Regions from separate parts of the Amycolatopsis ponsaeliensis genome, predicted to be linked through region 1. Evidence: riboswitches for the same ligand, from Rfam matches in the RefSeq annotation. Region 1 holds a riboswitch; each other region holds the start of a gene.
The links. A riboswitch is a leader RNA that binds a small molecule or an ion and turns the genes downstream of it on or off. The one in region 1 is predicted to bind thiamine pyrophosphate.
Positions count from the first base shown of each region.

Region 2: another riboswitch for thiamine pyrophosphate. It lies ahead of thiO (glycine oxidase ThiO); the one in region 1 lies ahead of QQ657_RS40130 (thiamine ABC transporter substrate-binding protein).
Region 3: another riboswitch for thiamine pyrophosphate. It lies ahead of thiC (phosphomethylpyrimidine synthase ThiC); the one in region 1 lies ahead of QQ657_RS40130 (thiamine ABC transporter substrate-binding protein).

Region 1 covers NZ_JAPZLD010000037.1:42,733-50,528, forward strand. The annotation lists gene ychF (redox-regulated ATPase YchF) at 1-532, shown strand, start outside; gene QQ657_RS40105 (hypothetical protein) at 630-1,685, shown strand; gene QQ657_RS40110 (hypothetical protein) at 1,717-2,424, shown strand; gene QQ657_RS40115 (winged helix-turn-helix transcriptional regulator) at 2,517-3,104, shown strand; gene QQ657_RS40120 (hypothetical protein) at 3,104-3,571, shown strand; gene QQ657_RS40125 (4a-hydroxytetrahydrobiopterin dehydratase) at 4,044-4,328, opposite strand; TPP riboswitch at 4,361-4,468, shown strand; gene QQ657_RS40130 (thiamine ABC transporter substrate-binding protein) at 4,490-5,542, shown strand; gene QQ657_RS40135 (ABC transporter permease) at 5,518-7,149, shown strand; gene QQ657_RS40140 (ABC transporter ATP-binding protein) at 7,149-7,796, shown strand, end outside.
Region 2 covers NZ_JAPZLD010000031.1:125,830-133,625, reverse strand. The annotation lists gene QQ657_RS36650 (winged helix-turn-helix transcriptional regulator) at 1-257, shown strand, start outside; gene QQ657_RS36645 (MarR family winged helix-turn-helix transcriptional regulator) at 254-688, opposite strand; gene QQ657_RS36640 (thiazole synthase) at 852-1,610, opposite strand; gene thiS (sulfur carrier protein ThiS) at 1,612-1,812, opposite strand; gene thiO (glycine oxidase ThiO) at 1,812-2,885, opposite strand; TPP riboswitch at 2,879-2,984, opposite strand; gene thiE (thiamine phosphate synthase) at 3,016-3,675, shown strand; gene QQ657_RS36620 (hypothetical protein) at 3,740-4,465, opposite strand; gene QQ657_RS36615 (threonine ammonia-lyase) at 4,612-5,562, shown strand; gene QQ657_RS36610 (MFS transporter) at 5,559-7,091, opposite strand; gene QQ657_RS36605 (GntR family transcriptional regulator) at 7,134-7,796, opposite strand, start outside.
Region 3 covers NZ_JAPZLD010000063.1:146-7,941, reverse strand. The annotation lists gene QQ657_RS50515 (LytR C-terminal domain-containing protein) at 1-286, opposite strand, end outside; gene QQ657_RS50510 (DUF3263 domain-containing protein) at 283-591, opposite strand; gene QQ657_RS50505 (peptide deformylase) at 746-1,324, shown strand; gene QQ657_RS50500 (glycoside hydrolase family 15 protein) at 1,400-3,565, opposite strand; gene QQ657_RS50495 (LysE family translocator) at 3,725-4,318, shown strand; gene QQ657_RS50490 (S1C family serine protease) at 4,399-5,310, shown strand; TPP riboswitch at 5,359-5,480, shown strand; gene thiC (phosphomethylpyrimidine synthase ThiC) at 5,474-7,108, shown strand; gene thiD (bifunctional hydroxymethylpyrimidine kinase/phosphomethylpyrimidine kinase) at 7,105-7,796, shown strand, end outside.

The DNA.
Region 1 (7,796 bases):
CGACCTCGAACTGCTTCGCGAGCACAGTCTCCTGACGACGAAGCCGTTCCTGTACGTCTTCAACGCGGACGAAGGCGTCCTCACCGACGAGGCCCGCCGCGAGGAGCTGACGAAGCTGGTCGCGCCGGCGGACGCGGTGTTCCTCGACGCGAAGGTCGAGGCGGAGCTGCTGGAGCTGGACGACGAAGAGTCGGTCCGCGAGCTGCTCGAGTCGGTCGGCCAGCCGGAGCCGGGCCTGTATTCCCTGGCCCGCGCGGGATTCCACACGCTGGGGCTGCAGACGTACCTGACGGCGGGCCCGAAGGAGTCCCGAGCCTGGACGATCCCCCAGGGCGCGACGGCCCCCCAGGCGGCGGGCGTGATCCACACGGACTTCGAGCGCGGCTTCATCAAGGCGGAGATCGTCTCGTACGACGACCTGATGGCGGCCGGCTCGATGGCGGCGGCCCGCGCGGCGGGCAAGGTCCGCATGGAGGGCAAGGACTACCTCATGGCCGACGGTGACGTGGTGGAGTTCCGCTTCAACGTCTGATCGCGCCGCAGAGGCTTCTCTTGGGGCGGTCCAAGCCCGCAACCCGCGTTCGGTGTTCGGTATTGACCGAACGCCGAACGGCATGCATCATTCAGCTGTGGGATCCCGCCTGGACGAACGCGACGCCGTTGACGCACTCGTTGCCGCTGTGCGCTCGCTGGGACTCGATGTTCGCCTCCAGCGCAGGTCCGGCGACGACTCGTCCCATGACTTCCTCATCGAGTTGCAGGGCGGCAAGGCTGTCACCGTCGAGGTCAAGACGACCTCATTGGTGACTGCCGACAGCGCGTCGGGGCAACTGCGTCGGTGGTTCGACAGCATCAACGCCGATGTGACGCCGTTGGTCGTCGCAGACCGGATTACGGCAGATGGACGGGACAAACTCAATCAGGCCGGGTGGAGCTGGCTGGACCTGCGCGGTCATCTGAGGTTGATCGGTCCCGGTCTGTTCGTCGACGCGGACGTCCCTGCATTGTCGAAGCCGCCGCTTGCTCGTCAAGGAGTCAACGGGCGGGTCGGTGTCGAGCTCGCAACGCTGCTGTTGCTGAACCCGAAGGCGCAGATCGGGGTTCGCGAAGCAGCGGCTGAGCTGGGGCGCGCCGCCAGTTCGGTGTCAGAAGCCTTTGCTGCGCTGCGTGCGGGCGGCCTGGTCACCGCCAATCGCGCCCCCGTCACGCCGGAGTTGTTCTGGGAACTCGCAGAGCAGTGGAAGCCGTTGAGCGTGGATCTTGCGAGTGTTCCGAAGCCGGGTGGCGGCCGAGAAAATTCAGTATTGAGTTTGGGCTTTGACGATGTCGAGTCGACCGTGGGTTGGGCGTTGACCGATACGGTGGCGGCGGTTCACTACGGTGCTCCTGTCTCAGTGCGTGCGGACCACCCGCCGGACTTCTACGTGCCCGATCAAAGCGTGCTGCGCCGCGCAACCCGACTGCTGGGAACAGCTACGGAGCCGTCGGCCAGAGCGGCCAGCATCCGTGTCGCGCCGACGCCTCTCGCATGTGCTCGACGTGTTGACGCAACGGCATGGGCCAACGAGCCGTGGCCCTTGGCCAATCCGTTGTTCGTGGCGCTCGATCTCGCGCGGGATCCGGGACGCGGCCGGGAGATCCTGGACATGTGGACGCCAAGAAAACCGTGGCGCCGTGTCTGGTGAGACTCCGGGTGTCGTTCTCGCCGGTAGTTCGATGACCAGGCTCGTCAGCGCGATACCCGTCATCACCGAACAGACGGGGCGACCGATCGTTCTGGTAGGTGGCCTTGCGGTCATGTGCAGGCTGTCCACCCCTTATCGGGCAACGACCGACCTCGACACCGTCGACCGCCGGGCCGTTGACGAGCGCTCACAGCTCGAACTGCTCGTGTCGACCGGAGCTACCCGGAGCGGCCCGTCCGGCGTTCTGGTTCAGACCCCTCACGGTGCGGTGCAGGTTGACGTCCTGGAAGTCACGGACGCCGAGATCGCCGATCTTCCTGACGATCCGACTGATCGTTTGCATGTCCAATCTCATGCCTGGGCCGCATCGACCGCGTCCGGGCTGGAGCTGAGAGCGGAGGGGCTTGCGCCGTTGACGGTGCGCGTGTCCGAACCGGGCCCGCTCATCGCGATGAAGCTGCAGTCGATCATGAACCGTGGATCGGCGAAGGAGGGTACGGACCTCCTCGACATCGTTCGCATCACTCTGGACCGCAACTGCGGACCTGTCTCCCGAGACCAGCTCGAGGCGGCTGATCCTCAGCTGCGGGCCGATGCGCTGCTCCACACCATGCGGTGGTTCGACCAGTCGGTGGATCGCTCACTGAAGAAGATCGAGGCGGTGCCCGAAAGCGGTGACATTGATGTCGAGGACCTCCAGCTGGTCGGCGAACTGCTCGTTGCCGCGCTCGAGGGATGATGGGCATCACTCCGCTCAACGTCTGATCGCCGGTTCCGTGACTATCGGTCACTAGTTGTTATTTTCATTGGACGCAGGATATGCTGCGTCCAATGAAAGCTTCGCCGAGTCTGCTGCCGCTGCTGCGTTCGCGCATGCAGGGGGAGCTGCTCGCGCTCGTGCTGCTGCACCCGGATCGCGAGTACACCATCACCGAGCTCGCCGAAGCCTGTGGTGTCACGCCCACCGCCGTGCTGCGCGAGGTCGAGCGGCTGGTCGAGGGCGGGATCCTCGAAGCCCGGCGGGTGGGCCGGAGCCGGCTCGTCAAAGCCCGCACGGACACTCCGCTCTACCGGCCCTTGAGCGACCTCATCGCGGTCACCTACGGACCGATGCCACTCCTCGCCGAGGCGCTGTCCGGACTCGCCGGCGTGACCGAGGCCTACATCTACGGGTCCTGGGCGGCGCGCTACAGCGGCGAACCCGGTCCGCCGCCCGGTGACGTCGATGTCCTCGTGGTCGGGTCGCCTGATCCGGACGCGCTCTTCGACCTGGCCGAGCGTGCTTCACGGCGGCTGAGCCGCGAGGTCAACGTGCACCGGATCTCGCCCGAGTCGTGGGCGGCGGACACCGCGGATCCGTTCGTCACCAGCGTTCGTGAACGTCCGCTGGCCCAGCTGAACCTCGACCAGGAGTCTTGATGCCCCAGTGGAACCAAGGCCGTGAACGGATCGACGCGTTCATCACGCGCGGCGCCATCGAGCACGTTCCGGCGTCGCGGGAGGCGGCCGAGGCCGAGCTCGTCAGGGCCCGTACGCACCTCGCGTCGGCGCGGCAGCTGCAGGACACGGATCCGGAAGGCGCCTACACACTGGCGTATGACAGCGCGCGGCGTGCGTTGGCGGCCGTCTTGCAGAACCAGGGTCTGCGCGTGACGAGCCGGGGTGGCCACGTCACCGTCTACGAGGCGGTTCTCGCTCAGCTGGATCCGCCGCTGGGCTCGGTTCTGCGGCCCTTCAACCGGATGCGCGCCCGTCGCAACGAAGTCGCCTACCGATCTTCGGAGGCTCCGACGCTGACGGCGGAAGACGTGGCGGCCGACGTGCCGAAGGTCGAAGCGCTCATCGAGGTGGCCGAGAAGGCGATCCCCAACATGCCACGTTATTGATCGACGACCGCGACGCCGTCGAGCGCTGGTGCCGCTCCGACGAATACGCCGCCGCACTGAAAGTCAGGGCGACGGCGCTCGGTCGGTGGCCGATGTGGCTCAGCCGAGGAGGCCCATCAACGCGATCGCGATCAGCACCACGGCGGGGGCGAGGGCGTTGATCCAGGCGCGCTGGGCGGAGGTGAGGGTGGCGGTGCTGTTCATGGCGCTTCCTAGGGCCGAAATCCGATGCTTCCGCCCTGCTCAGCGCGCTGATCATGTGCTTCGTTAGCGCCTGTGATCGAACTCACCGGCATCCGGGTGACGACGGCCCCGGACCGTGAACCAGAGCACACCTCCGGCCGCTGCCACCATCGATGCGAATGCTGCCGTGCCCACCACGATCGCCTGCGTCATAGCCCGTCTCTCCTAGCAAAGGTCGTTTACCGAGAGACGTCGAACCGGCCGGAAAGTGCACTCAGCGTAACCAGAGTCACAAAGAAGAAAGCACCGAGTCGATCTCGGCCGCCAGCGAGAAGTCCTTCTCCGTCAACCCGCCCGCCGAATGCGTCGAGAGCCGGAACGTCAGCGTCCGCCAGCGGATGTCGATGTCGGGGTGGTGGTCGGCGGCCTCGGCCAGCACCGCGACGCGGTCCACCACCTCGATCGCCTGGGGGAAGCTCGCCAGCTCCGCCTCGCGGGAGATCACCGCTCCGGACCGGGTCCAGCCCGCGCCCAAGCGTTCGTCGGCCTCGGAGTCGCTCAAGATTTCCGTCATGACTCCATCGTCGCGCCTCCTGGACTACGCTGCACGGTTGCCACGGGAGTCCGGTCAGCCGGGCTGAGAGGCGGGGTCACCCGCGACCGTTCGCACCTGACCGGATCATGCCGGCGAAGGGAGGGCTTTCCCTCCTCGTCCGGCGAAGTGCAGGAGGGTAGATGAATAGCAGGGCTGTGCGCGCCGCGACGGCCATCGCCGCTGTCAGCGCCGTCGCCGCTGGGTGCTCGCTGTCGGACGGTGACGGTGGCACGCAGCAGACGCCCACCGTCACCCTCGTGACGCACGACTCCTTCCTGGCGCCGCAGGAGGTGCTCGACGCCTTCCAGAAGCAGTCGGGCATCAAGATTTCCGTGCTCAAGCAGGGCGACGCCGGCTCGCTGACCAACAAGCTCGTGCTGACGAAGGCCAACCCGATCGGCGACGTCGCGTACGGCGTCGACTCGACCTTCGCCTCGCGCGCGCTCAAGGAGGGCGTCTTCGAGCCCTACACCAGCCCGGAGGCCGATCGCGGGCCGCAGCGCTACGCCGTCGACCCCGAGCACCGGCTCTCCGCGGTCGACGTCGGCGACGTCTGCGTCAACGTCGACACGAACTACTTCACCACCAAGGGCATCCCGGCGCCGGAGACCTACGAAGACCTGGCCGACCCGAAGTACAAGGACCTGCTGGTCGCGGAGGACCCGGCGACGGCCTCGCCCGGGCTCGCGTTCCTCCTCGGCACCATCGCGAAGTACGGCGAAACCGGCTGGAAGGACTACTGGACGAAGCTGAAGGCCAACGGGCTCAAGGTGGTCAGCGGCTGGGAAGAGGCCTACACCAAGGACTTCTCCGGCTCGTCCGGCAAGGGGCCGCGGCCGATCGTCGTCTCGTACGCGTCTTCGCCCGCCGCCGAGGTCGGCGACGACGGCAAGCCGCGCACCAAGGCGCTGCTCGACACCTGCTACCGGCAGGTCGAGTACGCGGGCGTGCTGGCGAACGGCAAGCAGGCCGAGAGTGCGCGCAAGGTCGTCGACTTCCTGCTGTCGCAGCAGTTCCAGGCGACCGTCGCGGCCAACATGTACGTCTACCCGGCGCGCCAGGGCGTCGACCTGCCCGCGGGCTGGGCGCAGGTCGCGCCGCTGCCGCAGAAGCCGCAGGCGCTGACGGCCGACCAGGTCCAGGCCGGACGCGAGAAGTGGATCGGCGAATGGCGCACGCTCGTGCAGTCGTAGCGCCACCGCAGACCGCCCGCGGGCTCGGCCTGGCCCTGCTCGGGCTGGCTCCGATCGGGTTCCTGGTGGTGTTCTTCGCCTGGCCGGTGCTGGCGATCATCGGCCGCGGGTTCGCCGCGGGCGGGCTCGACGTCGTCCTCGGCGACGCGCGGACGTGGCAGCTGGCCGGCTTCACCGTGGCGAGCGCGGCCGCGTCGACGCTGGTGGCGGTGCTCGCCGGGCTGCCGGTCGCGTTCCTGCTGGCCCGGGTGAAGCTGCCCGGGGTCGGCCTCGCAAGGACGCTGGTGCTGGTGCCGTTCGTGCTGCCGACCGTCGTCGTCGGGCTGGCGTTCCGGGCGCTGTGGCCGGACGGCGGGGTGCTGCCGATCGTGCTGGCCAACGCGTTCTTCAACGTCGCCGTCGTCGCGCGGACCGTCGCCGGGTTGTGGGCACGGCTGGATTCGCGGACGACTGACGCCGCTCGCGCGCTGGGCGCGTCGCCGTGGCGGGCGTTCCGCTCGGTGACGCTGCCCGCACTGGCGCCGGCGATCGCGTCCGCCGCGGCCGTCGTGTTCCTGTTCTGCGCCACCAGCTTCGGGGTCGTCCTCATCCTCGGCGGCGCGAAGTACCGGACGCTGGAAACCGAGATCTACCTGCGGACCGTCGACCTCCTGGACCTCTCGGGCGCGGCGGCGCTTTCGCTGATCCAGTTCGCGGCCGTGGTCGCCGCGCTGGTGCTCGGCGGGCTGGCGCGGCGGCGCAAGGACGGCGCCCGGATCGGTGCCGCGAACACCCGGCGCCCCCGCGGCGGCGAGTGGCCGGTCGTCGGCGCCGCGGGCGTCGTGCTGGCGCTCCTGCTGACGCCGATCGTCGCGCTGCTCGTCGAATCGGTGTCCACTTCGGACGGCTGGAGCTTCGCCGGTTATCGAGCGTTGACCAGCACCGGCGAGAAGGGTGCGCTGCAGGTCTCCGGCTGGGACGCCGCGGTGAACTCGCTGAAGGTGGCGATCGACGCGACGTTGCTCGCGATGGTCGTCGGCGTGCTCGCGTCCGTCGTGCTGGTGGCGCTGCGCCGGTCACCCGCCAAAGCCGCGCGCGGGCTCGGCGAGACGATGGACGCCGTGCTGATGTTGCCGCTCGGGGTGTCCGCGGTGACCGTCGGGTTCGGCTACCTGGTGACGCTCGACGCGCTGCCCGGCGACCTCCGGACGTCGCCCTACCTCGTGCCGCTGGCCCAGGCGCTGGTGATCATCCCGCTGATCGTGCGGATGGTGCTGCCGGTGCTGCGCTCGGTCGATGTCCGATTGCGGCAGGCCGCGTCGACGCTCGGCGCGAGCCCGCTGCGGGTGTGGCGGGAGATCGACCTGCCGCTGGCGCTGCGCCCGCTGGTCGCGGCGGCCGGGTTCGGGTTCGTCGTGGCGCTCGGCGAATTCGGCGCGACGAGCTTCCTCGCGCGGCCGACGGCGCCGACGCTGCCGGTGGCGATCGCGTCGCTGATGGGACGTCCGGGGGAGCTGAACAACCAGATGGCGTACGCCGCGTGCGCGCTGCTGATGCTCGTGACGGTGCTGGCGGTCGCGCTGATCGACCGGCTCGGGGCCGCGCGCGGCCGGGTGGGAGAGTTCTGATGGCGCTGTCGGTGCGGGACCTGACCGTCCACTACGGATCGTTCGCGGCGGTGCGCGACGCCCGGCTCGACATCGCCGACGGTGAAGTGCTGGCGCTGCTCGGCCCGTCGGGATCGGGGAAGTCGACGCTGCTGCGCGCGATCACCGGCCTCGAGCCATCGGCGCGTGGCTCGGTGAGCTGGGACGGCGACGACCTCGGCGCGGTACCGGTGCACCGGCGCGGGTTCGGGCTGGTGTTCCAGGACGGCCAGCTGTTCGGCCACCGCGACGTCGCCGCGAACATCGCGTTCGGCCTGCGGATGCACGGCGTACCGCGCGCGCAGTGGGCCCCGCGCGTCGCCGAGCTGCTGGAGCTGGTGGGCCTCGCCGGCTTCGAACGACGGCGCGTCACGGAGCTGTCCGGCGGTCAGGCCCAGCGGGTCGCGCTGGCCCGGGCGCTCGCGCCGAAGCCGCGGCTGCTGCTGCTCGACGAGCCACTGTCCGGTTTGGACGCCGGGTTGCGTGAGCAGCTGGCGATCGACCTGGCGGACCTGTTGCGGCGCAGCAAGATCACGGCGCTCTTGGTCACGCATGACCAAGAAGAAGCCTTCACGCTCGCCGATCGCGTGGCGGTGCTCGACGCGGGCGAGGTCCGCCAGGAAGGCGCG
Region 2 (7,796 bases), on a different contig from region 1:
GCATCTGGGTGCTGATCTCCTTGCAGAGCAACGACCTGAGGTTCTTCGAGCTGCGCGAGAGCATCGAAGGCATCAGCGAGAAGATGCTCGCCCAGTCCCTGCGGGCGCTGGTCCGGGACGGCCTGATCTGGCGGCGCGTCGAGCCGACGACGCCGCCCCAGGTCACCTACGGGCTGACCGAGTTCGGCCGCGACGTCGGCGAGCCGCTGGGAGAGCTCTTCGACCGGATCACCCGGCGGCTACCGCCCCCGGCTTAGCGGTCTTCGTCGGCGATCAGGGCTTCGAGCGCCGGAAGCGCCGTCGTCAGCGCTTCGCGATGTTCCGGGGACAGCCGATCCAGCCGCCGGTTCAGCTCCTGCACCCGCGTCGACCGGACGCCGGACACCAGCCGCTCGCCCTCTTCGGTCGCCTTCGCCAACCACGCGCGGCGGTCGACCGGGTCGGACTCGCGGCTGACGTACCCCGCTTCGACCAGGGACGCGATGATCCGCGACATGGTCGCCGCGGCGACACCCTCCTTCGCGGCGAGGTCGCCGAGGCGCAGCTGGCCGGAGATGACCAGCGTCGCGAGAGCCGAGATGGCGCCGTGGCCCGGGCCGGGCACGCCGGCCTGCCGCAGTGACCGGGACAGCCTGCCGACGGCGAGGTACAACCTGCCCGAGACGTCCTGGACGGAGGTGCTGGTCACGGCTGGCTCCTTCTGCCTTACACGCGCGCGGATGCGCCGGAAAGTGCCGACAACCTTACGGGTTGGCGGTGCACGTTCGGCGTTAAGGCACCTGTGTTGTAACCGGGGCTCCGCCCCGGGGCCGGGGGCTCCGCCACCCGGAGCCCCCGAAAAGCAGCGGGTTTCACCGGGGTGGACTCGACGCCTGCGCCCAGAACCGCTGCGGCACGCGCCCCGCGCTCCGGGCCAGGTGACCGGCGACGACGGCCGCGCGCATCGCCGCGGCCATCCGTTCCGGGTCCGTCGCCCGGGTGACGGCGGTGGACAGCAGGACGGCGTCGCAGCCCAGCTCCATCGCCAGCGTCGCGTCGGACGCCGTGCCGATTCCGGCGTCCAGGATCACCGGCACGCCCGCCCGCGAAACGATCAGCTCGATGTTGTGCGGATTCCGGATCCCGAGACCGGTGCCGATCGGCGCGCCCAGCGGCATCACGGCGGCGCAGCCGGCCTCCTCCAGGCGCAGCGCGAGCACCGGGTCGTCGTTCGTGTAGGCGAACACGGTGAAGCCGTCGGCGGCGAGCCGTTCGGCCGCGTCGAGGGTTTCGAACGGGTCCGGGAGCAGCGTCCGGTCGTCGGCGTGCACCTCGAGCTTGATGAGATCGGTACCGAGCGCCTCGCGCGCCAGCTGCGCGGTGAGCACGGCTTCGGCGGCCGTGCGGCAGCCCGCGGTGTTCGGCAGCAGCTCGATCCCGAGCCTTCTCAGGAGTTCGAGGACGCCGGAGCCGCCTTCGGCGTCGGCGCGGCGCATGGCGACGGTGGTCAGCTCGGTGCCGGACGCGACCAGCGCGCGTTCGAGCACGGCGAGGTTCGCCGCGCCGCCGGTGCCGATGATCAGCCGGGACGTCAGCTTGGCGGTGCCGATGACCAGCGGTTCTGCGTCCATTTCAGCCTCCCTGGACCGCGGTGAGCACGTCGACGCCCGCACCCTTCGGCACGGCGGTGGTCGTCCAGTCGCTCCGGCGGACGACGACGCCGTCGACCGCGACGGCGATGCCGGGCCGCTGCCCGCCGGACGCGTCGAGGACGTCGGCGACGGTCGCGCCGTCCGGGAACTCCGTCCACTTCCCGTTGAGCTTGATCTCCATCAGGCGTGCTCCTTCTGGTGCAGGCGGGCGGGTGAAGCCGCTTCGACGCCTTCGGGCGGCTTCTCGCCCTCGAGCCAGGCGACCACGGCGTCCGCGGTCACGGGGGCCATCAGCAGGCCGTTGCGGTGGTGCCCGGTGGCGGCGAAGACGCCGTCGTCCAGGACCCCGATGTAGGGCAGCACGTCCCGGCTGCCGGCCCGCAGGCCCGCGGCGGTCTCGACGAGCTCGTACTCGGTGATCGCGGGGAAGACGCGCTCGGCGCCCTCGATCAGCTCGCGGACGCCGCGCGCGGTGACGGCCCGGTCGAAACCCGCCTCGTACTGCGTGGCGCCGAGGACGAGTTCCTGATCGCCGCGCGGGACGAGGTAGATCGGCCGGCCCTCGACGACGGCCCGGATGGTGCGCGTCGGCGGCGGCAGGCAGCCGCGGCGGGGTTTCAGGCGCAGGATTTCGCCTTTGAGCGGGCGGACGGCGTCGGCGAGCTGCGCGTGCAGCCGGCCGGTCCAGGCACCGGCGGCGAGCACGACGGCGTCGGCGTCCGGGATCCGTTCGACGCGCTCGCGGACGAACCGGACGTCGCGTTTCTGGCAGGCCGCGTACAGGGCGTGGAGGAGTTTCCGGTTGTCCACGGCCAGGTCCCCGGGCACGAGGAGTCCACTTCGGACGGACCCGGTGCCGGGTTCGAGCCGCTTGGTCTCCCGGCCGGTCAGCCGTTCGGCCGCGCGGCCGATCGAGTGCAGGTGCCCGGCGAGGATGTCGAGGTGACCGGCGTCGGCGCTGTCGAAGGCGACGACGAGGGTCCCGTGCCCGGCCAGGCCGGGGTCGACGCCTTCCTGCGCGAGGTCGCTCGCGAAGCCGGGCCAGCGCCTGAGCGACTCCTCGCCGAGCGTGAGGACGTCCTCTTCGCCGGGCCAGGCCTCGGTGACCGGGGCGAGCATGCCGCCGGCCAGCCAGGACGCGCCGCCGCGGACGGGTTCGGGGTCGTAGAGGGTGACCGGGTTGCCCTGCCGGGCGGCACGCCAGGCCGCGGACAGGCCGATCACGCCGCCGCCCACCACTGCCAGGTTCGTCATGGAATCACGCTCCCTGCGCCGGCATGACCCGGATCAGGTTCCACGGTCGGAGCGGCAGCTCCCTCTCAGCCCATGCCTCGGGCTCCCGTGCGGACAAGTCCACCCTAGCTCGCGAGGTACGGTCGCCGCTATGCCCGCCCTCTCCGGTGACAAGATCCGCGCCCGCCTCGACAGCGCGCGCCTGTACCTGTGCACGGACGCCCGCACCACCCGCGGCGACCTGGCTTCCTTCGCCGACGCGGCCTTGGCCGGCGGCGTCGACATCATCCAGCTGCGCGACAAGACCGGGGCACTGGAGGCCGCGGGAGAGATCGCGGCGCTGGAGGTGCTGGCGGAGGCGTGCGCCCGGCACGGGGCGTTGCTGTCGGTGAACGACCGGGCGGACGTGGCGCTGGCGGTCGGCGCGGACGTGCTCCACCTGGGCCAGGACGACATCCCGGTGCCGCTGGCCCGGCGAATCCTCGGCGACGACGTGGTGATCGGCCGCTCGACGCACTCGGTTCCGCAGGCTTCGGCCGCGGCGTCGGAGCCGGGCGTCGATTACTTCTGCACGGGCCCGTGCTGGCCGACGCCGACGAAGCCGGGGCGTTCGGCGCCGGGGTTGGACCTGGTCCGCGCGACGGCGGCTTCCGCTCCTGAACGGCCGTGGTTCGCGATCGGCGGCATCGACGGTCCGCGGCTCCCGGAGGTGCTGGACGCGGGGGCGTCGCGGATCGTGGTGGTCCGGGCGATCACGGAAGCGTCGGATCCGGAGGCCGCGGCTCGGAAACTGCGGGCCCGCCTCCCCTGACCCGCGGATGCCATGAGGGGCACCTTCATGGCTCTTAAGTCCATGAAGGTGCCCCTCATGACAGTTACGGGGTCGGGGTGGCCGCCGCGCCCTGGCTGGTCGCCGGTGCTGACGTCGTCGGCTGCTGGGCCGTCGTGCTCGGGGTCGTCGGCGTGGTCGTCGGGGACTCCGTCGAGGTTGTCGGCGGGGTGGTCGTCTCCGTGGACGTCGACGACGTGCTCGGAGCAGGCGAGTCCTGGGTGTCGTTCGTCGAGGTCGACGGGGTTGTCGACGGCGTCGTGTCCGCGTGCCCGCCGCCGCCGAAGATCTTGCCGATGCTCGAACCCGTTCCGCCGCCGATCTGGGTGCCCGTCGCCGACTCGAAGCCCACTATCGCCAGGATCGCCACCGCGAACGCCGCCACGCTCGTGCCGATGATCAACGGCCAGCGCAGCTTCCGCAGCCGCGAAGGCTCGTCCGGATCCTCGCCGGGCCGGGGCAACTGGACTGTCGGCTGTTCGGCCAGCGCCACCTCGGAACCGGTTCCACGGCGGCGGATTCCCGACGTCGCCAGCTGCCGGGCCTTCGCCGCCGCCGCGCGCGTGCGCTGCAGCGAACGCAGGTAGATCTCGCCGCCGACCGTCGTGATCACGCTCGCCACGCCCGCGCCCACGACGGTCCCCGCCACGCCGAGCGTCGATCCCAGCAGTGCCGCCGTCACCGCCGCCAGTGCCGCTGCCATCACCTGCGCGATGCGCAAACCTGACTTTTCTTCCTTCGCTTCGGAAGCCGCTGCGTTCTCCTTGCTCATGATCCCGATCCGGTAGTAAGTCTTCTCCCCTGTCCAACGCGTAAGGCGCGCGAGTGACTCCCCGCGTTGCCCCGACGTGAGAAGGACCACTCCGAGTGTCCACAATAGACACTCCAGACCGAACATTTTCTTGACATACTCAGCACATGGAACTGGTGACGATCTCTGACATCGAGGCCGCGGCGAAGCGCGTCCAAGGTGTCGCCGTGCACACGCCCCTGCTGCTCCAGACGTGGGATCCCCGCGGAACCCTGTGGCTCAAACCCGAAAGCCTGCAACCGGTCGGCGCGTTCAAGGTGCGCGGCGCGTTCAACGCGATCGGCGCTCTCGACGAGCAGCAGCGCTCTCGCGGCGTCATCGCGTACTCGAGCGGCAACCACGCGCAGGCGGTCGCCTACGCCGCGCAGCAGTACGGCGTGCCCGCGGTGATCGTCGTGCCGGACGTCGCGCCGCGGATCAAGGTCGAGGCCACCCGCGCTTACGGCGCCGAGGTGATCGAGGTGCCGATCGGCGAACACGAGGGGAAAGCGCGCGAACTGGCCGCCGAACGCGGGCTGACCCTCGTCCCGCCCTACGACGACGCGGCCATCATCGCCGGGCAGGGCACGGCCGGCCTCGAGATCGCCGAGGACCTCCCCGACGTCGAGGTCGTGCTGGTGCCGGTCAGTGGCGGCGGGCTGGCCTCCGGCGTCGGCACCGCGATCAAGGCCCGCGCGCCGCACGCGAAGGTGATCGGCGTCGAGCCCGCGCTCGCCGGCGACACGACCGAGGGGCTGCGCCTGGGCCACCAGGTCGACTGGCCCCAGGCCGACCGCGCCCGCACGATCGCCGACGGCCTGCGCGCGCAGCCGTCCGAGCTGACCTTCGCGCACTTGCGCGAGGTCGTCGACGCCATGGTCACGGTCACCGAGGACGAGATCCGCGAGGCCATGCGCACGCTCGCCCGCAAGGCCCGGCTGGTCGCCGAGCCCAGCGGCGCGGTGACGACGGCGGCGTACCTGTTCCACGCGGGCGAGCTGCCGGCCGACCGCACGGTCGCGATCGTCTCCGGCGGCAACGCGGACCCGGCGTTGTTCGCCGAAATCCTCGCGGGCTAGGAACCGGCGACCGGGGTCCCGCCGCCGCGGATGTGCGTCGGCGGGCCCTCGACCCCGCAGTGGTAGCACTCGCCCAGGTGCGGAGACTCGTCCGCGGCGGCGGGCTCGGCCGGCTCCGACGGCGGCTCCAGGACGCCGTTGTGGATGCCGAGCGCGATCAGCCCACCGGCGATCGCCAGGGCCGCGCAGATGACCAGGGCCATCCGCCAGCCCGCGGTGAGCGCCACCGGGTCCGCGTACGCCTCGCCGGTCAGCCCGGCCGCCGCGGGCAGCACCGCCACCGCCAGGAGCCCACCGGACCGCGCGATGGCGTTGTTCACCCCGGACGCGACGCCGGCGAAGCGGTCCGGGGCCGCGGCGAGCACCGTCGCGGTCACCGGGGCCACCACCGTCGCCAGGCCGAGCCCGAACACCACGACCGCGGGCAGCACCGCGCCGAGGTAGGACGCGCCGGGCGCGATGCGCAGCATCAGCAGCATCCCGATGCCGACGACGATCGGGCCGACGACCAGCTGCGCCCGCGGCCCGATGCGCTGGGCCAGCGCGCCCGACCGGCCGGACAGCAAAAGCATGATCACCGTCAGCGGCAGCCCGGCCAGGCCGGACGCCGTTGGCGAGTAATGCAGCGAAACCTGCAGCTGCATGACCAGCAGCATCATCACGCCGCCGAGCGCCGCGTACATGGCGAAGGTCAGCGCGTTGGCCAGGGTGAACGTCCGGTCGCGGAACAGCGACGGCGGCACCAGCGGCTCGCGCGAGCGGTGCTGGACGACGACGAACGCGGTCAGCCCCGCGATCCCCAGCAGGCCCGCGACCAGCACGATCGGGTCGCCGATGCCGCGTGCCGGCGCCTCCACCAGCGCGCCGGTGACCCCGGCGAGGCCGATCGCGCCGAGCGCGGCGGCACCGAAGTCCGGGTGCCCGGTCGCCTCCGGGTCGCGCGACTCGGGGACGAACTTCCGGGCCATCAGCACGACCGCGACCGCGATCGGGACGTTGATCAGGAACGCGAGCCGCCACGACCAGACCTGGACGAGGAAGCCGCCGAGCAGCGGTCCGGCGGCCGCCGCGATGCCGCCGAGGCCGGACCAGGCGCCGATCGCGCGGGCGCGGGCGTCGTGCGCGAAGGACGACTGGAGGATCGCGAGCGACCCCGGCGTCAGCAGCGCGCCACCGATGCCCTGCAGGATCCGCATCGCGACCAGCATCTCGGTCGACACGGCGGCGGCGCACAGCCCGGAGGCGACGCCGAACCAGACGACGCCGATGAGGTACACGCGGCGCCGGCCGTACCGGTCGCCGAGCGAGCCGGCGACCAGGATGAGCGCGGCGAGCGCCAGCAGGTAGCCGTCGAGGATCCACTGGAGCCCGGCGACGGAGGCGTTCAGCTCGGCGCCGATGCGGGGCAGGGCGACGTTGACGATGGTGCCGTCGAGCATCGCCATGCCCGATCCGAGGATGGTGGTGGCGAGCACGCCGCGGGCGGCGTGCGTCCCCCATCGGATCCCGGTGTCTTCGGTGGCAGTCACCCCGCCACTTCACCGTCCGGGGTGATCGCCGTCAACACCGGGTCACGGCAGCAGCGTGGTGACGAACTTGTAGCGGTCGCCGCGGTAGACCGAGCGGGCGTACTCGACGGGCTTGCCGTCCGTGGCGAACGAGTGCCGGGTCAGCCGGAGCACCGGCATGCCGACGTCCGCGCCGAGCATTTCCGCCTCTTCCGGACCGGCGAGCGACGTCTCGATCGACTCTTCGGCGCGTTCCAGTTCCACTCCGTAGTACTCGCGTAGAACGGCGTACAACGAACCGCCCGCCGAGACGTGCTTGCGCAGCCCGCGGAATCGGCCGGCCGGCAGGTGCGAAGTCTCCAGCGCCATCGGCTGCGAGTCCGCCAGTCGAAGCCGTCGAAGGCGAAGAATTTTCGCACCAGTACGGATTCCGAGCAGTTTCGCGAGGTCGCCCTCGGCTGGGAGCTCCTCAAGCTCCAGCAGCTTCGAAGACGGCTTCAGACCCTGGCGCCGCATGTCCTCGGTGTAGGAGGACAACTGCAGCCGCTGCGCGAGCTTCGGTTCGGCCGCGAAGGTGCCTTTGCCCTGCACACGGTGCAGACGACCCTCCGCCGTGAGGTCGGCCAGCGCCTGGCGCACGGTGGTGCGGGAGACCGTGAACTCCCCGGCGAGCGCGCGTTCGGTCGGGATCGGCGACCCGGGCGGCAGCACGTCCAGGAGGTCGAG
Region 3 (7,796 bases), on a different contig from region 1:
CCGGCTGACCCGACGTGGGCTGACCCGGCGCCGGTGAAGTCGGTGACGGCGGGGTGGTCGACGCCGGCGAAGTCGTGCTCTGCGGCGGCGTCGAAGTCGTGCCCGAAGGCGGCTGCGACCCGGTGGTGGTGCCCGGCGAGCTCGGCGTACCGCTCGGCCCGGCTTCGTTCGATCCGTCGCCACTCAACGCGGACACGCCGCCGATGACCGCGGCGATGATGGCCACCCCGATCAGGACGACGCCCGCGGCCTTCATCGGCCGGGACATTCCCGAAAACACGCTCATTTCAGCTCGATCCCCAGTCGCCGGGCGCCTCGCTTGCGCTGACGGGCGGCACGCGTCTTCTGCAGCCGCCTCACCAGCATCGGGTCGGCTTCGACCGCCTCCGGCTTCTCCAGCAGCTTGTTGAGCAGCTGGTAGTAGCGCGTCGCGGACAAGTCGAAGCGTTCGCGGATGGCGTTCTCCTTCGCCCCGGCGTGTCGCCACCACTGGCGCTCGAACGCGAGGATCTCGACCTCGCGTTCGGTCAGGCCGGGCACGGGCTTCGGCGGCGACGGCTGCGGCTCAGCCATCGACTCCGCGGCGTCCATCCGAGTCCCTCTCAATCGGGCGTATGGCGAATCAGACCTAGCTCTTCCGCGGGCGCCATTCAACCACGGAAGCGCACGCCGACGTGGGCATCCGCGTCGGCGCGTCACGGTCTGATGCAGGTCTACCAGAAGGGTCCGACTAAACTGCGTGGTCGTGAGCATCCATCCCATCGTGATCGCCGGCGAACCCGTGCTGCACCAGCCGACTCGGGAGATCACCGAGTTCGACGAGAAGCTGCGCACCCTCACCGACGACATGTTCGAGACGATGTACGCCGCCGAGGGCGTCGGCCTCGCGGCCAACCAGATCGGCCTCGACCTGCGGGTGTTCGTGTACGACTGCCCGGACGACGAAGGCGTGCGGCACAAGGGCCTGGTCGTGAACCCGAAGCTCGAGACGTCGGAGATCCCGGAGACCATGCCGGACCCGGACGACGACTGGGAGGGCTGCCTGTCGGCGCCCGGCGAGTCGTACCCGACGGGCCGCGCGAAGTGGGCGAAGGTGACCGGCTCCGACCTCGACGGCAACCCGATCGAGGTCGAGGGCACCGGCTACTTCGCGCGGTGCCTGCAGCACGAGACCGACCACCTGGACGGCTTCATCTACCTCGACCGCCTGGTCGGCCGGCACGCGCGCGCGGCGAAGAAGATGTTGAAGTCCAACAAGTGGGGCGTGCCCGGCCTGTCGTGGCTGCCGCCGAAGACCCCCGAGGACGACGGCGCCGTCATCTGACCTTGAAGTGCCGTTAAGGCCACCTTACGGGCGTCTGACGCCCGTAAGGTGGCCTTAACGGCTTTTGGCGGTGGGTCAGCAGCCGAGGTAGTGGCAGCGGACCACCTGCGGCGTCTCCAGCGTCGAGCCCGCCTTGACGTCCCAGGCGAGCCGGACGTACTGGGCGTGCGTCCAGGCCAGCGGGGTCGCCGAGTTGTTCGGCGTGCCCGTCGGGAAGCCGGTCTGGCCCGACGGCGCATTCTCGTCCCACACCTGCTCCGGCATGGTCTCCGCCGAGCTGCCCACCCGGCCGAGGTCACGCAGCCGGCGCGCGGCCGACGACGAGTCGCCGAGCGTCAGCTCGTACTCGCCGCGCTCACCGGCGAGCAGCGGCCACAGCCGCCCGAACGTCGTGCGGCTCTCGGCCGGGAACGTGTAGTCCCACGGCGAACCGTCGGCCTGCTCGCCGTAGCCGTCCTTCGTGTACCGGTGCCAGAACTGCCCGGTCGGCGTCGTGAACGCGATGTCCTTGTCGGTGACCCGAATGCTGTTCTTGATCACCGGGTCGTCGGCGCGGTAGATGCCGAGGCGCACCAGGTCGAGGAAGCCCGCGTCGGTGACCGCGCGCTGGTCCATCGTGACGCTCGAGTTGCCGAGGTTGTACGTCGTACCCGCGTTGGCGTTGGCGTCCTTCGTGAGCCGGACGAAGTACGGGTCCTTCGACAGCGGCCCGTTCGTGGTGATCGTCTGCTTCGGCAGGTCGGCCTTGAACTTGTCGGCCGCCGCGAGGTAGCGGGCGGCGTCCGCCGGAGCTCCGTTGTGCGAAGCCAGATCCGCGGCGCAGACGAGCCCGGCGATCACCGAGGCGATGGTCGACGGGGACCAGCCGTCCTGCTCCTCCCAGCGTTCCTGCTGGGTGTACGGCGCCGGCTGCCCGTTCGGGCCGACGTAACCGATGATGAAGTCGGCGGCCTTCCGGACGCCGGGCCACAGGTCGGTGCGCCCGAGCTGCTGGGCCAGCACGATCGGGAAAGCGGTTTCGTCGAGCTGGATCGACGTCCAGTACGGCACGCCGTCGACGCGGCTGTTCTGCGGCATGTGCCCGTCGGCCTGCTGCTGCGTGCCGAACATGTAGCTCACCGCGCGGTTCGCGGCAGCCTTGTCGCCGCCGGCGGCCAGGCCGGTCGCGATCTGGTAGAGGTCACGCGGCCAGACCAGGTGGTAGGTGCCGGACGGCGACCACTCCGGGTCGTTGTTCCCGAAGCGCCACGGCATGCTCGGCGACGCGATGAAGGCGCCCGGGTGGTGCTTGTCCTCGCTCGCGGCGAGGGTCAGCATCGACGCCTTGTAGAGGTCGCGCTCGGCGTCGGTCTTCAGCGACGACGGCGGCTTGCTGACCCCGCGCAGGTACTGCTCCCAGCCGCGGTCGTACGCGCGCGTGATGTCACGGACGCCACGTCGCTGCGACGCTTGCGCGCTGCCGAGCGCGTCGGCGGTCTTCGCGCCCATGCCGAGGGCGAGGGTGACGTGCCGGTTGCGGACGCCGTCGGCGCTCGTCTGCCCGGTCAGCAGGACGTTGCCCTTCGCGGCGGTGTCGTAGGTGTTCAGCTTGAAGGTCTTGGTGAGCTGCGTGTTCCCGTCGGACGAGCCCGCGTAGCCGACGCTGGTCTTCGTGAAGGCGGGCTTCGCGGTCAGGGCGGCGGCGTTGGTGGCGTCCTGCGCGGTGACGGCGTCGCCCTTCCGCCCGGCCGAGTCGTCGGAGCCGTCGTTGGTCAGGTCCGGGTCGGCGACCGCGTAGAGCTGGTACGGCCGCCCGGTGAGCGACTGGAAGTCGACGTCCACCAGCACCGTCGTGGCGGCCGGGTCGGTGACGTAGGTCTTGCGCAGGCGCCAGCGGTGCTGGTCGTCGGTGATGGTCTGCTCGTAGGTCAGGCTGTCGTCGTCGGTCCGCCGGACCTGCTGGGACTTGGCGGTGTAGTCGGCGACGGCGAAGCCGCGGCCGTCGGTGACGACGAAGTTCATCGACCGGACGCTCGGCGTCGACAGGTCCGGGTAGTAGACCTCGGACAGCTGGCCACCTTGGAGGGTGAACCAGACGTTGCTCGACCGGTCGTGCGCGGTGCCGAAGCCGGTCTTGTTCGCGGGCAGCCAGCTGGGATGGGCGCCCGGAGCGCCGGGAGCCTCTCCCGCGGCCGCCGCTATCCCCGGGATCAGGCCGGTGACCAGCAGCCCGGCGAGGGCGCCGAACATGAGTTTTCGCATATCAACCCCACAGAAAGTCGCTTCTGCACCGTTACAGAAGCGCCTGGAAGTCTCTCGCCGATCCTTCACCGGCGCATGGTCCGATCCGGTGAACCACTGACCGTCACTGGTCCGGTAAAACGCTTGCCCACCGTGTCCGGCGCCCGCGACGATCGGGGAATGCCGAACCTGCTCGCGTTCCTCCCCGCCGCGTTCCTCATCGCGATGGTCCCCGGCCCCGCGACGGTCATGCTGATCAAGCAGGCGGCCCGCGGCTCGAAGCGCAACGCCTTCGCGACCATCGCCGGCATCGAAGCCGGGGTTGCGTTCTGGGGGCTCGCCGCGGTGTTCGGCCTGATCGCGCTGCTCGCGGCTTCTCAGACCGCGTACGACATCCTGCGGTTCGCGGGCGCACTCTTCCTCGTCTACCTGGGGATCAAGGCACTCTTCTTCCGCGGTCGGGGCGAGGAGAAGGAGATCCGGCCCGGCGCGGGCTTCCGGTCAGGGCTGCTCACGAACCTCGGCAACCCGAAGGCGGGCGTGTTCGCCCTGTCGTTCCTGCCGCAGTTCGTCCCGGCCCACGCGGGCGCCGGCGCGCTGCTGGTCTGCGTCGCGGCTTGGATCGCCGCCGACGTCGTCTGGTACTCGGCGCTCGCCCTGCTCGTCACGCGGCTCGGGCAGTGGCTGCGCCGCGACGACGTCAAGCGGTGGCTCGAGCGCACGTCCGGCGGGCTGCTGATCGGCTTCGGCGTCACCGTGGCCCTCGAAGGCTGAGTTCACGAACAGCGAACGGACTTCCGCGGCCTTCGAGCGCACACTTGTAGTACCTGCAACGGTGTAATCGAGGTGCCTTCATGGATGACGCGATGGACGCCTACTCGCGCGCCGTCAGCACGGTCGCCAAGACCGTCACCCCGCACGTCGCCGGGGTGCAGCTCGCGCGCGGCAGTGGCTCGGCGGTCGTCTTCGCCGAGGACGGCCACCTGCTCACCAACGCCCACGTCGTCGCCGACCACCGGCGGGGTGTCGCGACCTTCGCCGACGGCAGCGAGGTGCCCTTCGACGTCGTCGGCGCCGATCCGCTGTCCGATCTCGCCGTGCTGCGGGCGCGTGGCGAGACGCCGTCGGCCGCCCGGCTGGGTGACGCCGACGAGCTCGTCGTCGGGCAACTCGTCGTGGCCATCGGGAGCCCGCTCGGCTTCTCCGGCACCGTCACCGCCGGCGTCGTCAGCGCGCTCGGCCGGGCGCTCCCGGTGCGGCAGGGACGGACCACCCGGGTGATCGAGGACGTCATCCAGACCGACGCCGCGCTCAACCCCGGCAACTCCGGCGGCGCGCTCGCAGACTCCACCGGCCGCGTCGTCGGGATCAACACCGCGGTCGCCGGCGTCGGGCTCGGGCTCGCCGTGCCGATCAACACGACCACCCGGCGGATCATCGACACGCTCGTCGTCGAAGGCCGGGTGCGGCGGGCGTACCTCGGCGTCGTCGGCGTGCCCGCCCCGCTGCCGGACGACATCGCCGAGCGCACCGGCCAGAGCGCCGGGCTGCGGGTGCGCGAAGTCGTCTCCGGCGGCCCCGCGGACCGGGCGGGCCTCAAGGCAGGCGACCTCGTGCTGACCGTCGGGCGCACCCGCGTCTCGGACGCGCAGGGCATCCAGCGGCAGCTGTTCGCCGAAGTGATCGGCACCGCACTGCCGATCACCGTGCTGCGCAACGGAGCCATGGTCGACGTCTACGCGACACCCGCCGAACTGGTCGGGTGAGGTGAGCGGACTTGAGTATGTCGCCCCGGCGTGGCATGGTCGGTGGCACAACACCAACGCGGGAGCTCGCGCCATGGCGGGCTGAGAGGGTGACTTGCGTTTCGCAGGCGTCACCGACCGCATGAACCTGACCGGGTAATGCCGGCGTAGGGAGTGAAAGTCGTTGACGACGCTCGAAAACAAGGACGTCTCCGTCACCACGGGTCCGATCACCGGATCGCACAAGGTGTACCACCAGACCGAATCCGGGCTTCGGGTTCCGGCACGCCGGATCGACCTCTCGAACGGCGAACACTTCGACGTCTACGACACTTCGGGCCCGTACACGGATCCCGAAGCCACCATCGATGTCCACAGTGGACTCCACCGGCTGCGCGCCGGCTGGGCCGACGGCCGTGAGCACAACACACAGCTCGGCTGGGCCAAACAAGGCGTCGTCACCAGGGAAATGGAGTACATCGCAGCCCGCGAGCGCGTCGACCCGGAGTTCGTGCGCACCGAGGTCGCCAGCGGTCGCGCGGTGATCCCGGTCAACCGCCGCCACCCGGAGTCCGAGCCGATGATCATCGGCAAGAACTTCCTGGTGAAGATCAACGCCAACATGGGCAACTCGGCCGTCTGGTCGTCGGTCGAGGAAGAGGTCGACAAAATGGTGTGGGCGACCCGCTGGGGCGCCGACACGATCATGGACCTCTCCACCGGCAAGCGGATCCACGAGACGCGCGAGTGGATCATCCGCAATTCGCCGGTCCCGGTCGGCACCGTGCCGATCTACCAGGCACTGGAAAAGGTCGACGGGGAACCGGAAAAGCTGTCGTGGGAGATCTACCGCGACACGATCATCGAGCAGTGCGAGCAGGGTGTCGACTACGTCACCGTGCACGCCGGCGTGCTGCTGCGCTACATCCCGCTGACCGCGCGGCGCGTCACCGGGATCGTCAGCCGCGGCGGGTCGATCATGGCCGCGTGGTGCCTCGCGCACCACCAGGAGTCGTTCCTGTACACGCACTTCGAGGAACTCTGCGAGATCCTGCGGCAGTACGACGTCACGTTCTCCCTCGGCGACGGCCTGCGTCCCGGCTCGATCGCCGACGCCAACGACCGCGCCCAGTTCGCCGAGCTGGAGACCCTCGGCGAGCTGACGCACATCGCGCGGTCGCACGACGTCCAGGTGATGATCGAGGGCCCCGGTCACGTGCCGATGCACAAGATCAAGGAGAACGTGGAGCTGGAGGAAAAGCTCTGCGGCGAAGCGCCGTTCTACACTCTCGGTCCACTTGCGACGGACATCGCGCCCGGCTACGACCACATCACGTCGGCCATCGGCGCGGCGCAGATCGGCTGGTACGGCACGGCGATGCTCTGTTACGTCACGCCGAAGGAGCACCTCGGCCTGCCGAACCGCGACGACGTCAAGACCGGCGTGATCACGTACAAGATCGCCGCGCACGCCGCGGACCTCGCCAAGGGGCACCAGTACGCGCAGGAGTGGGACGACGAGCTGTCGAAGGCGCGCTTCGAGTTCCGCTGGAACGACCAGTTCAACCTCTCGCTCGACCCGGACACGGCGCGTTCGTTCCACGACGAGACACTGCCCGTCGAAGCGGCGAAGACGGCGCACTTCTGCTCGATGTGCGGCCCGAAGTTCTGCTCGATGCGGATCACGCAGGACGTCCGCAAGTACGCCGAGGAGCACGGTCTGTCCACTGTGGAAGCGATCGAAGCCGACATGGCTTCGAAGTCGGCGGAGTTCGCCGAGGCCGGGAACAAGGTCTACCTGCCCGTGGTGCAGCCATGACTCCGCCCACCGCCCTCACCATCGCCGGATCCGACTCCGGCGGTGGTGCGGGCATCCAGGCGGACCTGCGCACGTTCTTCGCGCATGGTGTCCACGGGCTGGTCGCGCTGACGGCGGTGACCGTGCAGAACTCGTTGGGCGTCCAGGGTTTCACGGAGATTCCCGCCGACGTCGTGACCGCGCAGATCAAGGCGGTGGCGTCCGACATGGGCGTGAACGCGGCGAAGACGGGGATGCTGGCCACGGCCGAGATCATCCGCGCGGTGGCCAAGACCCTGGACGAGGTCGAGGTCGGCCCGTTGGTGGTCGACCCGGTGGCGGCGTCGATGACGGGTCACGCTTTGTTGCGGGAGGACGCTCTCGAGGCGATCCGCACGGAGCTGTTCCCCCGCGCGACGCTGATCACGCCGAACCTGGACGAAGTCCGCCTGCTGACCGGGATTTCAGTGGTGGACGCGGCATCCCAGCGTTCGGCGGCGGAGGCGCTGCTGGAGTTCGGCTCCCAGTGGGTGCTCGTCAAGGGCGGCCACATGCAGGGCACGCCGGAGTGCGTGGACCTGCTGTCGGACGGCCGCGAGTTCATCTCGTTGAGCGGCCGGCGGTACGAGACGGAGAACACCCACGGCGGCGGCGACACGATGGCATCGGCGATCACGTCGTCCCTGGCGAAGGGCGCTTCGGTGCCAGA